3 regions of the Nocardia sp. NPDC059229 genome follow, and region 3 is predicted to be linked to each of the others. Evidence: riboswitches for the same ligand, from Rfam matches in the RefSeq annotation. Region 3 holds a riboswitch; each other region holds the start of a gene.
What was found. A riboswitch is a leader RNA that binds a small molecule or an ion and turns the genes downstream of it on or off. The one in region 3 is predicted to bind S-adenosylmethionine.
Positions count from the first base shown of each region.

Region 1: linked by a shared signal. The riboswitch ahead of ACFXHE_RS33320 (rhodanese-like domain-containing protein) and the one ahead of ACFXHE_RS28950 (amino acid ABC transporter permease) in region 3 are both predicted to bind S-adenosylmethionine.
Region 2: linked by a shared signal. The riboswitch ahead of ACFXHE_RS43185 (ABC transporter substrate-binding protein) and the one ahead of ACFXHE_RS28950 (amino acid ABC transporter permease) in region 3 are both predicted to bind S-adenosylmethionine.

Region 1 is NZ_JBHZAK010000018.1:86,800-90,066, forward strand. Features, by position in the region: gene ACFXHE_RS33315 (O-succinylhomoserine sulfhydrylase) at 1-858, opposite strand, end outside; gene ACFXHE_RS33320 (rhodanese-like domain-containing protein) at 893-1,315, opposite strand; SAM riboswitch class IV at 1,330-1,445, opposite strand; gene ACFXHE_RS33325 (hypothetical protein) at 1,508-1,954, opposite strand; gene ACFXHE_RS33330 (FAD-dependent oxidoreductase) at 2,242-3,267, shown strand, end outside.
Region 2 is NZ_JBHZAK010000047.1:5,866-9,132, forward strand. Features, by position in the region: gene ACFXHE_RS43175 (HAD family hydrolase) at 1-434, shown strand, start outside; gene ACFXHE_RS43180 (TIGR00725 family protein) at 475-957, opposite strand; SAM riboswitch class IV at 1,051-1,167, shown strand; gene ACFXHE_RS43185 (ABC transporter substrate-binding protein) at 1,331-2,491, shown strand; gene ACFXHE_RS43190 (ABC transporter permease) at 2,492-3,267, shown strand, end outside.
Region 3 is NZ_JBHZAK010000014.1:125,228-128,494, reverse strand. Features, by position in the region: gene ACFXHE_RS28955 (amino acid ABC transporter ATP-binding protein) at 1-468, opposite strand, end outside; gene ACFXHE_RS28950 (amino acid ABC transporter permease) at 465-1,361, opposite strand; SAM riboswitch class I at 1,370-1,462, opposite strand; gene ACFXHE_RS28945 (flavin reductase family protein) at 1,565-2,113, opposite strand; gene ACFXHE_RS28940 (hypothetical protein) at 2,257-2,952, opposite strand; gene ACFXHE_RS28935 (hypothetical protein) at 3,156-3,267, opposite strand, start outside.

The sequences.
Region 1 (3,267 bases), on a different contig from region 3:
CTCCAGGAACCCGGCGATCTTCAGCGCGGAGTCCACCGACTGGCGCAGGCGCAGCGGCATGGTCTCCAGACCCTTGAGCAGGGTCCACGCATTGAAGGGGCTCAGCGCCGGACCGGTGTGGCGCATCAGGCTCTTCACCGGGCCGTCGATGTAGTCCTGCGGTCCGAGGATCGCGCCGCCGAGGACGCGGCCCTGCCCGTCGATGTGCTTGGTGCCCGAGTACACGGTGATGTCGGCACCCAGGTCGAAGCCGCGCTGCAGCAGCGGGGTGGCGAAGACGTTGTCCAGCACCACCTTCGCGCCCGCCGCGTGCGCGAGATCGGAGACCGCGCGGACATCGGTGAGGGTCTGCATGGGGTTGGAAGGGGTCTCGAAGAAGACGGCCTGGGTCGGCACCGACAGCGCCTGCTCCCACTGGTCCAGATCCTCGCCGTCGACGAAGACGGTCTCCACGCCCCAGCGCGGCAGGATCTCGTTGGCCACCACGAAGCAGGAGCCGAACAGGCTGCGCGCCGCCACCAGCCGGTCACCCGCGGCGAGCAGCGCGCCCAGCGCGGTGAACACCGCCGACATGCCGGAGGCCGTCGCGAAACAGGCCTCCGCGCCGTCGATCAGGCGCAGCCGCTCCTCGAACATGGCGACCGTCGGGTTGCCGTAGCGGGAGTAGACGAAGTGCTCGATATCGCCGGTGAAGGACGCCTCGGCCGCCTCGGCGCTCTCGTAGACGAAACCCGAATTGAGGAACAGCGCCTCGGAGGTCTCGTCGAAGCCCGAGCGCCGGGTGCCGCCGCGCACGGCCTGCGTGGCGGGGCCGACGCCCTCGGGGAGCGGTTTGTCGAAGGAACCACCGGTGATCATGACTGCCTCCCTGCGATCCGTCCGGACACGAAACTCATGACTGACGCCAGGGCAGGCCGTCGGCCCGCCAGCCCGTGCCGCCGCGATGCCCCTGACCGTCGAGCGCACCCTCGAAGCCGTCGACCACATTGAAGGACGGGGCGATGCCGAGGGTGGTGGCGGCGGTCGCCGCGCCGATGGAGCGCTGGCCGGAGCGGCAGATGAAGATGACCGGCGCGGCCGAGTCCTGGCCGCGATCGCCGAGCGCCTGCTTCAGCTGATCGGTGAAACGGGTATTGGGCGTGCCGGAGACGTCCACCCACTCGATCAGCGCGGTCGGCCGGCCGATGCCGCTGGTGTCGGGCACCCCGACGAACCGCCACTCGGCTTCGGTGCGCACATCCACCAGCACCGCATCGGGGTTGTCGCGCAACAGTTCCCACGCCTGCTTCGGCGTGATGTCACCCGCGTAGCTCACTTGTACCTCCTGTGAATCCGCACTTGCCGCACCGCTGTCCGATGCGTGGCCAGGTCGTCACCCGGAGCACCCCACCGCGGAGGAGGGTTGCCGACCAGCCAGCCGGGGCTTGACGCTGGTACTCATGACCTGGGTTGAGATTGCCGAAAAAACGGCCCCACTGTCAAACCCCGGCCGCGACTTCGGCCGTTGTCAGGAATTGCAGACCAACCAGCGGGAATTCTCCCGGGTGAAGTGCCAGGTCGAGGTGGTTTGGGCGCCGGAGACCGTGAAAGTGACCTGCGCCGTGGCCTTCTCGCCGTCGACGGCCGGGTCGGCCAGCTTGTCGAACGTGATGGTCCCCCCGGTCGCGGCCGCGACCTCGAGCGGCGAGGCGTTCTCGTCGAATCCCTTGCAGGACAGGGTCGGATCGTACTTGCCGGTCTCGCTACGGGACTTGATGAAGTTGCCTGCGGCCACCGCGAGCCGATCGGAATCTGTGACATTCTTCTCAACCGGCGAGACCAGCGTCGCGATCACGATGCCCAGGATCACGACCGCGATGACGCTCGCCGCCACCAGGAACGGCCACATGCTGCGGGCCTCGTTCTGATCGATCGGAACCGATGTCTCCCCGGCTGTCTCCTCGGCGTCGCTCATGGGTAGATCATGCCTGGTCGCCGCCGTCCGCCCGGCACGGCATTGCCACGGTTCGGGCCTCGGCATTCCCACAGTTCACGGCCCTGCGCGTGAAGGGCCCCGTGCGCCATCGATAGAATCAGCAGAATTTCCGCCCCAGGCGCGGGAATAGCAAGACTACGCAGCAACGCTGCAGCGTCGGGGGCCAACGGCGGTCACCGAAGCCAGGACGTCAACTTAGCCTAAGCTAAGAACGACGGCTGAGTTTTGACGACAAGTTAGTTTCGACCCAAAGGGTGCGCGGAAGAATGACCGAACAGAGTGCAGCGACCCGCCCGCTACGCATTGCGATCGTGGGCGCAGGCCCGGCCGGTATTTACGCCGCCGATGCCTTGATGAAGTCCGATGCCGAGGTGAGCATCGACCTCTACGAGCGCATGCCCGCGCCCTTCGGCCTCATCCGCTACGGCGTCGCGCCCGACCACCCGCGCATCAAGGGCATCATCACCGCCCTGCACAAGGTCCTCGACAAACCGCAGGTCCGACTGCTCGGCAATATCGACTACGGCGTCGACATCAACCTCGAGGACCTGCGGCAGTTCTACGACGCGGTCATCTTCTCCACCGGCGCCAACGCCGACCGCGCCCTCGAGGTGCCGGGGATCGACCTCGACGGCTCCTACGGCGCCGCCGACTTCGTGTCCTGGTACGACGGCCACCCGGACGTGCCGCGTACCTGGCCGCTGGACGCGGAGAAGGTCGCCGTCCTCGGTGTCGGCAACGTCGCCCTCGACGTGGCCCGCGTGCTCGCCAAGACCGGCGACGAACTGCTGCCCACCGAGATCCCGCCGAACGTCTACGAGGGCCTGCAGGACAACAAGGCCCTCGAGGTCCACGTCTTCGGCCGCCGCGGACCCGCCCAGGCCAAGTTCACCCCGCTCGAACTGCGCGAACTCGACCACTCCCCGACCATCGAGGTCATCGTCGACCCCGAGGACATCGACTACGACGAGGGCTCCGAGGCCGCGCGCCGCCACTCCAAGCAGGTCGACATGATCTGCAATACGTTGGAGCAGTGGGCCATCCGCGATGTCGGCGACCGCCCGCACAAGCTGTTCCTGCACTTCTTCGAGAACCCGTCGGAGATCCTCGGCGCGGACGGCAAGGTCGTGGGCCTGCGCACCGAGCGCACCCAGCTCGACGGCACCGGAAACTGCAAGGGCACCGGCGAATTCAAGGACTGGGACATCCAGGCCGTGTACCGCGCGGTCGGCTACCTGTCGCAGAACATCCCGCTGCTGCCCTTCGACGACCAGGCCGGCACCGTGCCCAAC
Region 2 (3,267 bases), on a different contig from region 3:
GGATCGTCGCGATGTACCGGGAGTTGTATCCGGATCTGGCGGTGCACGCGGCGGAGCATCTGCCGGGGGTGGTCGACGCGCTGGCGGCGGTGCATCGGGCCGGTGGGCGGGTGCTGGTGATCACGGCGAAGAACGGGCCGCACGCACAGTTGCATCTCGATCATCTCGGGCTGGCGGTCGACGAATTGGTCGGCGGGGCCTGGGCGGAGGAGAAGGGCGAGGTGCTGCGGGAGCGCGGGGCCTCGATCTATGTGGGGGATCATCTCGGCGATGTGCGGGCGGCCAAGGTGGCCGACGCGGTGTCGGTGGCGGTGACCACCGGGCCCTATGCGGCCGAGGAGCTGTCGGCCGCGGGCGCGGATGTGGTGCTCGGCGATCTGACCGAGTTCCCGCGCTGGCTGGCCGCCCACCTCGCCGCGCAACCGGCTGACTAGCAACCGTTCTCGGCGCACCGGCCGCGCGCGGTGCGGGCGTTCACGGATAGATCGGCGGGGCGAGCGCGAGGGCCACGGCGTGCGAGGGGTCGAGGGCGGGGATCGAGGCGTCGACCGCGTGGCCGTCGGCATCGTGTACCTGCCAGCCGCGCAGTGATACGACCGGAATACCGCGGTGGTTCGCCAATGCCAGCTCGGACAGGGTGCCCCACGAGCCGCCGATGACGATGATCGCGTCGGCCGAGGCCACCAGGATCGCATTGCGGGCCTCACCCATATTCGTATAGATCGCCGCGGTCAGGCCCGGGCAGACCGCGTCACGATCCGTGTCGGGACGGATGCCGAGGACGAGTCCGCCTGCGCCGGAAGCGCCTTCGGCGACGGCGGCCATCACGCCCGAACCGCCGCCGCACAGCACGGTCGCACCCGCCGCGGCGAGCAGCCGGCCCACCTCGCGGGCGGCCGTGGACTCGGTGTCGGTGCAGGTGCTGGGGCCGCAGACGGCAATTTGCAGGGGTGGCAAGGGCTTTCCTCTCGTCGGTGTGGACGGGTCGTTGGCATCAGGGTGATTCGAATGGTGTCGGCGCGGGGTGGCCGCGGCTACCGTTCTGCCCACGGTCACGAGTATCAGCATGTTCGAGCCCCGGCTCGCTGATCGGCAACCCTCGCACGGCGGTGGGGTGCCCCGGGTGACGACCAGGCGGCGTCCACGCGGACCCCGCAAGCGCTAGTCGAAGGAGCACAGGTCCATGTCTGGATGCCGCCCGGCCAACGGCTGAGGCCCAGCGCCCGAATTCCATGCGGGCGATTCTCTTTCCCGCACCGTACGCCTTCGGCGGTCGCGGTCGAGTCCCCATGCCCCGGCGCGGTGTCGGTGCACGAGTGCAGAGGTAGCAATGAGCAGGAACTGGTCCGGGTCGCGTGGATTCCGGGTGTTGGTGGGTGTGGCGGCGGTGACCGCGGTGGCGGGGCTGCTGTCGGCGTGCGGGAACGAGTCGTCGGACAGCAAGTCGGACACCGTGTACTTCGGGGTGTCGGGCCCGAAGACGGGCGGGTCGGCCGAGTACGGGCGGCTCTGGCAGCAGGGCTTCGACCTGGCCCTGGACGAGATCAATGCGGCGGGCGGGATCGACGGCAAGAAGGTCGCGCTGAAATGGGAGGATTCGCAGTCGGATCCGAAGCAGACGGTGCCGATCGCCACCAAGTTCGTGGGCGACAAGTCCATCATCGCCGAGCTCGGCGACTTCTCCTCGCCCGCCTCCATCGCGGCCTCGCCGGTGTACAACCGCGGCAAGCTGGTGCAGTACGGGTTCACCAACTCCTCGGTGGATTTCACCAAGGGCGGCGACTACTCCTGGAGCCCCTCCATCACGCTGGACGTGTACATGGAGCGCAATGCCGAGTGGGTGCGGTCCAAGGCGAAGAAGGTCTCCGTCGTCTACCTCGAAACCGACTGGGGCAAGCAGGCTTTCAAATTCTTCGAGCAGTTCGCCAAGGAGAAGGGCATCGAGATCGCCTACTCCTCGGCCATCCTGCCGGATTCGCAGGACTTCCGGCCGGTGCTGATCAAGGGCCGCGACGCCAACCCGGACGCCTTCGTGCACCTCGGCTACGGCCCGGACGGCGCGCTGGTGGTCAAGCAGCTGCGTGATGTCGGGTTCACCGGCCAGCTGTTCGCCGGCCAGAACACCCCGCAGTTCATCGATCTGGCGGGTGCGGCGGCCGAGGGCGACATCGTGAACGGCGTCTTCACTCCGTCGGATCCGAGCCCCAAGATCCAGAGCTTCGTCACCAAGTTCCGGGCCAAGTTCGATACGGACCCGGGCGATTTCAACGTCTACGCCTACGACGCGCTGAACGTGCTGGTGAAGGCCGCGAAGACCGGCGGCGCCACCCGCGAGGGCGTGCTGAAGGGCCTGCGCGAGATCAAGGACTTCGACGGAATCGGCCTGGGCACCTTCGCCTTCGACCAGCAGACGCGGCGGCCCAGCGGCGTGAAGCCGATCGAGCTGGAACTGCGCAGCGGCAAATTCGTCCCGGTCGGAAGCGCCAAATAGATGTTCGACACGCTCATCGCGGGTCTGGTGCACGGCAATGCGTACGCGCTCATCGCCGTGGGCATCACCCTCATCTTCGGGGTCAGCAATGTCATCAACTTCGCGCACGGCTCGATCTTCGCGTTCGGTTCGGTGCTGGGCTGGTGGCTGATCGCCCAGCACGGCGTGCCCTGGTGGGCCGCGCTGGGCGTGGTGGTGGCGGCGACGGCGCTGGTCGGCGTTGCCATCGACATCCTGGCGGTGCGGCCGCTGCGGCGGGCCCCTGCCATTGCCGCCCTGCTGGCGACGGTGGCGGTCGGGCTGATCATCGAGAACGTGGTCGCCCTGGTATTCGGACCCGACACCCGGCCCTTCCCACAGGTCTTGCCCACCAACAACTTCCGGGTCGGCGGGGTGCGGTTCGGCACCTCCGATGTGGTCATGTTCGCCCTCACCCTCACGGTGATGGCGGGACTGTGGGCCTTCCTGCGGTACAGCCGCCACGGTTTGGCCATTCGCGCCACCGCGCAGGACCCGGACGCCGCCGCGCAGATGGGCATCGGCGTGGGCCGGGTGCAGTCGCTGGCCTTCGCCATCGCCTCCGGACTGGGCGGGCTGGCGGGCATCTTCGTCGGCCTCTACAACTCGAACATCTCGCCGACCAGCGGCGGCATCGTCGGCATGACCGGATTCGTGGCCGCCACCATCGGCGGGCTGGGGTCGATTCCGGGCGCGGTCATCGGCGGTTTCGTGCTCGGGCTGGTGGAGGCGTTCGGCATCTACTGGTTCGGTGACGG
Region 3 (3,267 bases):
CTGCTGCCCACCCGACAACCGGCTCGGATACTCGTCCGCCTTGTCCGCCAGGCCGACCCGCGCCAGCAGTTCGAGCGCCTCGGCGTTCACCTCGGCCTTGGAGCGGCGCTGCGCGGCCACCGGCGCGAGCGCCACATTCTCCCGAACCGTCAGGTGCGGAAAGAGATTGAAGTTCTGGAACACGAATCCGATGCGCGCCCGCTGCCGCAGAATCTCGCGTTCGTGCAGCTCGTGCAGCTTGCCGCCCTTGCGCCGGTAGCCGACCAGCTCGCCGCCGACCCGCACGGTGCCACCGTCCACCTGCTCGAGGTGGTTGATCGTGCGCAGCAGCGTCGACTTGCCCGAACCCGACGGGCCCAGGATCACCGTCACCTCGCCGGGGCGCACCGCCAAGTCGATGCCCGAGAGCACTTCATTGCGGCCGAAGGACTTTCGGATGCCGCGCAATTCGATCGCGAACTCGGTCATCGCCGATCACCGGCCTTCGAACGACGGCCCTTCGAGAAGTGCCGCTCGATAGAGAACTGAATGACGCTCAGCACGGTGGTCAGCAGGATGTACCAGACCGTGGCCACCATGAGCAGCGGCACCACCCGGCCATTGCGGCCGTAGATGACCTGCACCTGATAGAACAGCTCGGCAATCGCCATGGTCGACACGATCGAGGTGCCCTTGAAAAGGCTGATCACCTCGTTGGCGGCATTCGGCAGAATTCCGCGCATCGCCTGGGGCGCCACGATCGTGAAGAACTGCCGCCGCCACGGCAGGCCCAGCGACCGGGCCGCCTCCCACTGGCCCTCGTCGACCGAGATGATCCCGGCCCGGATGATCTCCGCCGAATACGCGGCCTGATGCAGCGCCAAACCGATGACGGCCGCGGTGAATCCGCTGATCACGCCATTGGTCTGGAATCGCGCGAACTCCGGCCCGAACGGAATGCCCAGCGACAGCGTCTTGTACAGGTAGGCCAGATTGAACCAGAACAGCAACTGCACGATCAGCGGGATCGACCGGAAGGCCCAGACATAGGTCCACGAGATCGCCTGCAGCACCGGGTTCTTCGACAGCCGGCCCACCGCCAGCCAGACACCGAGGAAGAATCCCAGCAGCGTGCCCCAGAAGGTCAGCTCCAGCGTCACCTTCAGCGCCGACAACACCGACTTCGCGGTGACATACTGCGCGAAGGTTTCCCAGTCCCAGCCCGGATTGGTGATCAGCCCATGTGCGAACTGCGCGACCAGCACCAGCGCGATCGCCGCGGTGACCCAGCGCCACGGGTGCCGGGCGCGGACGACCGGTAGATCCCCGTCGTGGTGTTCGGCTTCGGGCTCCGTCTGCGTGGGCGCCGCCAGCGTACTCATGGATTCGTCCTCCATCGGTCCCGGCGGAAGCACCCGCACCACGTGCGCGGGGGTTGCTGCGATGTCTGCGAGCCGGGTCTCTCGATCGCTCTGGATGGTGTAGACGACACTACGAATTCCGACGGCGTATGTCGCCGGTCCCGATCAACGTGAATTCAATTGCATGACAGTCGTTTTCCGGAATTCCGGTGGAAACGGGGAAATCAGCCCGCGGCCTCGTCGCGCTCGGGGGCCGGGTCGTAGAGGGCGCGGAAACCGCTGCGGTGGAAGACCAGCGGCTCGGAATCGGGGTGCGTGCCGAGCCGGTGCACCCGCAGCAATACCACCGCGTGATCACCGGCCGGAACCTGTTCGTGCACCGAGGTTTCCAGCCATGCCGTGGCCCCGGCGACGAACGCCGCGTTCCCGTTCCCGGGGTGCAGGTCGACATTGCGGAAGCGGTCTCCCCGCCGCGAGCTCAGCCCGCGCGCCGCCGGCTCCTGCTCGCTGCTGAGCAGGCTCAGACCCAAACGGCTCGCCTGCTCCAGCCGCGGCCAGGTCTCCGACGAATACTGAATGCAGATCGACACCAGCGGCGGGTCCAGGGAGACCGGCACGAAGGTGCTCGCCACCAGGCCGTACGGTGTCCCGCCGATCCGTGCGCACACGGCCACCACCCCGCTGGGAAAGTGCGAAAATGTCCGCCGCAGATCGGTCCCGTCGACCGGAGTGAGCGCGGCAGCCGCGCTGTGAATCGAGGTCAGCTCGCCCATTGCCCCACTTCAGCACCGCCGTACGCGCCACGACAGGATTGCGTTCACCTCGATTGCAAGTCGGCGGCGGCGGTCCCGTTGCGGGACAATGCGAAACCCCCGCCCGGCCGGCGCCGGACGGGGGTCGGGGATGCTTGCGATGGTTACTTCGGCGCCTCGATGTGCGGCTGGTTGATGGTGACGAAGTAGTTGTAGGCGGCGGCGATGGCGATCGGTGCGGTCACGAACAGCTGACCGGCGATGGTGCCCAGGAAGCCGACGGTGGCCGCGCCCAGAACGCAGCCGCCGAGCGGGCCGAGGCCGAACAGGGTGGCCAGGGCGCCGGTGGCGACCAGACCCACACCGATACCGGCGATGCAGCCGACGGCCGCGCCGCCGAGACCGCCGACCAGCGTGCCGATGGTGGCGCCGGTGGAGATGGTGTCCTTCAGGCGGTTGAAGGCGGCCTGCTCACGGTCGTAGTCCGACTTCCACGGAGCCTGGTCCTCGTAGGGCAGGTTGATCGGCTTGTAGACCGCGTGATTCGTGTCGTACTGCGGGGTCAGGGTCGCGGTGTGATCCGCGATCTCCGCGGCGATCGGGAACTCGAAGTCGTCGACCCGGAAGTTCAGCGGCAGGCCGGCCAGCACGGTGCCATTGGCGGCCTTGATCTTGAAAGTGCCGTCCTCGACCACCATCGAGCCACCATCGGTGTGGATGATGGTGTTGGTGTCGGAAGTCGTTGCCGCGTAATCGATCACGCCATTGTCGGCAGCCGGGGCCGCATTGACGGTGCCGGCGGTGACGCCCATGGCGGCGATCACCAGCGCCGCGGTCGCGGCGAAATTCTTGAAGCGCATTTCCCTTTGTTTCCTCATCAGACAGCCCGCAGGTGTGGACCGAATGATCGAAACGGGCCGACCCGAACGAGATATGGATCCGGGGTGCTGACGCGATGAACAGTTGAAATGGGAAACCCGCCCGGCCATACGGCCGAGCGGGCTGTCCCGATGAGGTATCAGCTGATGCCTATAGAGCCCCTCGCTCCTATAGAACCGCGCTCTTACTTGGCCGGAGCCGGAGCGGTGATGTGCGGCTGGTTGATGGTGGTGAAGTACTGGATCGCGGCGGCGATGGCGACCGGCGCGGTGATGAACAGCTGACCGGCGATGGTG